2 regions of the Neobacillus terrisolis genome follow, and region 1 is predicted to be linked to the other one. Evidence: predicted binding sites of a transcription regulator. Region 1 holds the regulator's gene; the other holds the start of a gene.
The links. Region 1 encodes Rex, which represses fermentation and respiration genes when NADH is low (regulators of the CRP and FNR family bind a similar motif). Its sites were predicted from a motif close to TTGTGAAATATTTCACAA; they were not measured.

Region 1 (3,252 bases):
ACATGTGTCCGGCGATAATTTTAAGTAAGGTTGATTTTCCTGCCCCGTTTCGACCAACTAATGCAATTCTGTCACGGGTTTGTACTTCAAGTTTTATATTCGATAAAATAAGATCTGCGCCATAAAATTTATTTAATTGGTTAACCTGCAATAATATCATGATATTCACCTCAACTACGATAGAGTAAGTGTAACGTATTCCTGGCATATCATCAATAACCGTAACATGTGAAGAAAAATACAAGTTTGATTCACACTTCATGGAAAAAATAGTGTATCATTCATAAAGAGAGGTGTTGTATGCATGGGAGAATTTACTCATTTTAATGAAGAAGGCCGTGCGAAAATGGTCGATGTAAGCAGTAAACCGGAAACTGTTCGAACGGCAGAAGCCCATTCAAGTATCACTGTAAGCAGTGAAATATATGAGAGAATCACCAATAATGAAATGAAAAAAGGGGATGTTCTTGCGGTAGCACAGGTAGCAGCAGTAATGGCCTGCAAGAAGACGTGGGAGATCATTCCGATGTGTCATCCTATTCCGTTAAATGGTGTCGATGTTTCTTTTTCATGGGAAAAAGAAAATGATGAATATACATTGCTCATTTCAGCGAAGGTGAAAACAAAAGGAAATACTGGTGTCGAAATGGAAGCGTTAACAGCTGCGTCGGTTTGTGCGTTAACGGTTTATGATATGTGCAAAGCCGTAGATAAAGGCATGGTAATTGGAAAAACATATCTGATCGAAAAAACCGGTGGAAAAAATGGGGACTTTCGTAGAGAGAACCGTGTGAAATAATCTTAAATGGGAGAGGCGTGTTGACATGTCGAATGACAATACAACCAAAATTCCACAAGCCACTGCAAAGAGATTACCACTGTATTATCGTTTTTTGAAAAATTTACATTCATCAGGTAAACAGCGTGTATCATCAGCAGAGCTAAGTGAAGCAGTTAAAGTTGACTCAGCAACGATTCGACGGGATTTTTCTTATTTTGGCGCATTAGGGAAAAAGGGCTATGGCTACAATGTTAACTATTTGCTAACCTTTTTTCGAAAAACGCTGGATCAGGACGAACTGACGAAGGTTGCGTTAATTGGTGTCGGGAATCTAGGAACGGCATTTTTAAATTACAATTTCTTAAAAAATAATAATACAAAGATTGAAATCGCATTTGATGTAGATGAGGCGAAGGTCGGCACAAAAATTGGAGATGTACCCGTTTACCATATGGATGATTTAGAGCAAAAGATCGAAGAAGAGGATATTCAAGTGGCCATTTTAACGATACCTGCTCCTGTGGCCCAAACTACTACGGATCGGCTCGCATCTGTAAACATTAAAGGGATTCTAAATTTTACACCTGCTCGATTAAATGTCCCTTCAAGCATTCGAGTTCATCATATTGATTTAGCGGTAGAATTACAATCACTCGTCTATTTCTTAAAGCATTATCCAAATAGCACAGAAGAATAATCAAAAAATGAGCCCGTTATCTAGGCTCATTTTTATTTTGGGTTATTTTTCTTAATTTAAAGTAAAGGGCTACCAATTTTAGCCCAGAGCCGAAATCAAATGTGGCGAGGAGGACAAGGATGATACTAAAGAAATCCCAGCCATATTGATTAACATTATCAATCGCAAAATAGGTAAATAAACAAGCTAAAACAATATGAATACTTCCGGTAAGCAAAGGTGATTGTATCATAAAAATCCTCCGATAAAGCTTTGAATTTTTTCTGATTGTTCAATGAGCCGATCGATATCCTCTTTATACACAGTTTGGATCAGCACAACGAGCGTGTTCATTGAAACATGGGCAAAGATGGGTACGATAATTCGCTTTGTTTTTACATAAAGATAGGCAAAGGTAAAGCCCATCGCTGAATATAACAAAGTATGCTCCGGTTCCATGTGAGCTAAAGAAAAAATAACGGAGCTTATGAGAGCAGATAAAAAGAAATTCAGTCGTTGATAAAGAGCTCCAAAAATAATTTTTCGAAAAACAATTTCCTCTAAAATAGGTCCGATGATCGAGCTGATTAAAATAATAACTGGAAAGCTTTCGATCACGGTTAATATTTGTTGGGTATTATCCGAGCCTATTTTGATTCCTAGCATCGCTTCAATATTGGCTGCAACTTGTTGAGCAAATAAGGCAAGAAAAACACCGGAAATGGCCCAGAAGATCGACAAGGATATACTAGCTTGATTCCGTTCTAACCTAGTCGTAAATTCACCGCGCAAAACCCAAAGCACAAGGATAAGGGATACAGTAAAGCTTGTGACAAGCCAAATCGGAACGGCCAGTATTTTCATTTCGCTCGCTGAATATCCAAATAGAGTCCCAATGTAGGCGGTTAAGGGTAAACCAACAAGACTAGACAATTGTAGAGTTAAAAAGATAATAATGACGATCCAATACTCTTTTTTCAAATTATGCTTCTCCTTAAAAAAACTAATGAACTAAGCTCAATTGTACAAATTATCAAGGGTAGATACAAATGAATAAGATTTGTAGAAAAAATTTTTTGCCAATATGGATAAAAACGGTAATAAGATGCATACTTTATAAGGTTGAGAAAAGCATGGACCAAAATAAAAAAAATTTACCATCTCTCTTGCAAAAGATGGTGCAATTATTTATTATAATAATTGTGTTAGCACTCGATAGAGGAGAGTGCTAATAAATAATAATCTACATATTATTTGAGGAGGTTGTTTCTCTTGTTAAAGCCAATTGGTGATCGTATTGTTATTGAGCTTGTTCAGTCAGAGGAAAAAACTGCAAGCGGTATTGTTCTACCGGACACTGCTAAAGAAAAGCCACAAGAAGGAAAAGTAATTGCTGTTGGTTCAGGTCGTGTTCTTGACAGTGGAGAGCGTGTGGCAGTAGAGGTTGCTGTAGGCGATCGCATTATCTTCTCAAAATACTCCGGTACAGAAGTGAAATACCAAGGTACTGAATATTTAATTCTACGTGAAAGCGATATTCTTGCTGTAGTAGGCCAATAATCATTGATCTGTCACGATCATGACTAATAATAAGATAAACGAAGATTAAGAGGAGGTTATTAAACGATGGCAAAAGAAATTAAATTCAGTGAAGACGCACGTCGCTCAATGCTTCGCGGTGTTGATACTCTTGCAAATGCAGTAAAAGTAACTCTTGGACCTAAAGGACGCAACGTGGTTCTTGAGAAAAAATTTGGTTCTCCGTTAATTACAAATGACGGTGTAACAATCGCTA
Region 2 (3,252 bases), on a different contig from region 1:
TTGCCAAAATCCATGGAATAGCATTCTTTAACATGATCAAAATGTTAAAAGATGAACTTATTCTTTCATATAGTACTGCAAGCTCTGAAACGGTGCTCCCAAAATTAATTGAGAAAATGGAGGGCTTCGGCTGTCCTAAATCAATTACTTCTTTTGTCATTCCTACTGGATATTCCTTTAACCTTGATGGTTCGACTTTGTATCAAGCATTGGCAGCAATCTTTATTGCACAAATGTATGGGATTGACATGCCAATTAGCTCGCAAATTACCCTTATGCTCGTCCTTATGGTAACCTCCAAAGGGATTGCTGGAGTTCCAGGCGTTTCATTTGTTGTATTATTAGCAACTTTGGGCTCTGTTGGAATCCCAGTTGAAGGTTTAGCTTTCATTGCTGGAATCGACCGTCTTCTTGATATGGCTCGTACATCTGTTAACGTAGTAGGGAACTCTCTTGCTGCGGCGGTTATTTCAAAATGGGAAGGCGAATTTAGACCTCAAAAAGCTAATGTTAAAATTGAAAAAGTTTCATAAAAAAAGCTGCCATTTGGCAGCTTTTTACTTTTGTAAGGTGGCTTCTCGTTCTTTTTCTCTTTGCAAAACAATTTGCTGAGCGGGCATGATGACCCTGTTATCATACATCGTTTGAGCCAATAGCTCTTTAGTTTCTCTTGCAGCTGTTATGTAATCGATATCGTTCACTGTTGCAGTAATCGAAAATTTGTAACCAATTGGGCTTACATCTAATGAGTGAAGTCCGTATAATTGGTATTTTTCTTTATATTCTCCAGTCGTTTTATCCACTAATAAGAAATCCTTATGCCGTTCGTTTAATTCAGTACATACGCCCTCGAGCAGTGCCTTTATTTTTCCTGGATTTTCATTAAATGATACGATGACACTTTCAAAAACCCGTCTCATATCAACTGAACCATTAACAAGTTTACGGATCTCACCGTTAGAGATTGTAACTAGCTTTCCATTAATCAACCGGATTTTAACAACCCGAAACCCGAGTTCTTCAACTGTTCCTCCCTCAAGTTCTTCATTTATATTAATAAAATCTCCTTTTTGAATGGTACGTTCAAATATGATAAACATCCCGCTTAATAGATCATTGATGACCTTCTGCGCTCCAAAACCAACAACTGCTGCAATGATTCCTCCAGCCATAATAAACTCTTTTAAATTTTCGACAAAAGGCTTAATTGCCGCAAATAAAATAACAAAAAACAAAATATAGTTTGCGGTATTCCTAACTACGCTCTCAATTGTATTTTCTTTTTTCTCATCGATAAAATGAGTTCGTTTAAAAAATTGATGGATGAACAAACGGATGATTCTAATCGTCAAGTATGAAACAACAGCAGTAAGAATGAGAGATAAAAAATAATCTTGAACATTCTCCCATTCGATTTTAAAAAAAGTAAAAATTGATTGTGTCCAATTCTCCATACTTTATCCCCCCATATCTCTCTATATAGGCTATTATACCGCACTTTTCTCCTTTAAACTTCAATCTATGTTCACTAATAAGTAGTATACCCGCTACACCCTCAAACAATTTTGTCCAGTAATGGATAATTAACCCTTCAAACATTTGTCACAATTTATTCAAACTTTGATCATTATTTGGGATTTTTTTATGTTATCATCATTTATGTAGTAGAAATAATAATTATCGTTTAATAATTATTATAATTATTGATTTAAGATTGTGAATTATTTTACATTTATGTCTTTTTCCCATCTTTATTAAAAACTTAAAAGGAGTAAAAAAAATGAATCCTAAAAAAACCTTTTTGCTCTCCCTGTTGGCCGCACTTACTATTGTACTTTTAAGCGGCTGTGAACCAAGCTTAGTTGTTTTTGATCCACAGGGTCCTGTTGCTCGCAGTATTTTAGATTTGATTAACTGGTCCCTTATTTTCATGCTACTTGTAGTAGTTGTTGTATTTGGTTTATTTGGCTACATAGTGTGGAAATATCGTGAAAGACGCGAAAACAAAGATTACGAGCCACCAGAAGAACACGGCAGTATGGTACTTGAAGTCATTTGGACTGCCATTCCCATTTTAATCGTGATCGCATTAACGATTCCAACGGTTAAAACACTATACGCACTTGAGAAAGTTCCAGAGGGATATGAAAAGAAAGAACCGCTTACGATCCATGTAACATCTGCAGACTGGAAATGGATCTTTAGTTACCCGGAACAAGGAATTGAAACCATCAATTATGTCAACATTCCTGAAGATCGTCCAGTCCTCTTTAAATTAACATCAGCAAGTACAATGCAATCATTTTGGGTACCTGCATTAGCTGGTCAAAAATACACGATGAATAAAATGCAAACTCAATTATATGTGGTAGCAGACCACCCTGGTTCCTATTTAGGAAGAAATACGAACTTTAACGGTCGTGGCTATGCCGATATGGAATTTGAAGTTTTAGCGCAAACCCAAATCGATTTTGAACAATGGGTAAAGGATGTAAAAAAGACTGCTCCAAAGCTGTCTGAAAAGAAATACGAAGAGCTGCTAAAACCAACTCACTTAGGCCGACTTACTTATTCAAATACACACTTGGAATGGATTGACCATTCTGAAATGGACTCAAAAACTATTACCAACCCTGAGCTTTATAAGACCCATGGATATCAAGGGGAAATATTCAAAGAAGAAAATACGAATGCTGAAACTCAAAATAACATGAACGATAATGATGGAGGTGAACAGCATGGACATTAATTGGAAAGAGTTTTTCATGATGACTGGAGATCCTCTTATTATAGGATCTCAGATTGCGATTTTACTATCAATGATCGGAATTGTTGCTGGAATCACATATTTTAAGAAGTGGCGCTGGTTATGGACAGAATGGATCACCACTGTAGATCATAAAAAAATCGGGATCATGTACATCCTTGCCGGAGTATTGATGTTCTTTCGCGGCGGGATTGACGGGCTGTTAATGAAGGTCCAAACTTCAAGACCTGAAATGGAATTTTTAGATGCCCAACATTACAATGAGATTTTTACTACCCATGGGGTCATCATGATTTTATTTATGGCTATGCCGCTGTTAATTGGACTAATGAACGTTATTATTCCTTTACAAATCGGAGCGAGAGACGTTGCGTTCCCACAATTAAATGCACTTAGCTTCTGGTTATTTTTCGTTGGTGCCATGCTCTTTAATATATCTTTCGTAGTCGGTGGTTCACCTGATGCTGGCTGGACCTCGTACTTCC

Region 2: the regulator Rex is predicted to act here: its motif matches at 1,715-1,732, upstream of qoxA (cytochrome aa3 quinol oxidase subunit II).

The regions. Positions count from the first base shown of each region.
Region 1 covers NZ_JBKFGH010000047.1:5,262-8,513, forward strand. The annotation lists gene ACI48O_RS22020 (ABC-F family ATP-binding cassette domain-containing protein) at 1-160, opposite strand, end outside; gene moaC (cyclic pyranopterin monophosphate synthase MoaC) at 305-799, shown strand; gene ACI48O_RS22030 (redox-sensing transcriptional repressor Rex) at 825-1,478, shown strand; gene ACI48O_RS22035 (YdiK family protein) at 1,495-1,710, opposite strand; gene ACI48O_RS22040 (CPBP family intramembrane glutamic endopeptidase) at 1,707-2,438, opposite strand; gene groES (co-chaperone GroES) at 2,730-3,017, shown strand; gene groL (chaperonin GroEL) at 3,084-3,252, shown strand, end outside.
Region 2 covers NZ_JBKFGH010000006.1:160,827-164,078, reverse strand. The annotation lists gene ACI48O_RS04760 (cation:dicarboxylate symporter family transporter) at 1-533, shown strand, start outside; gene ACI48O_RS04755 (mechanosensitive ion channel family protein) at 558-1,454, opposite strand; gene qoxA (cytochrome aa3 quinol oxidase subunit II) at 1,781-2,749, shown strand; gene qoxB (cytochrome aa3 quinol oxidase subunit I) at 2,739-3,252, shown strand, end outside.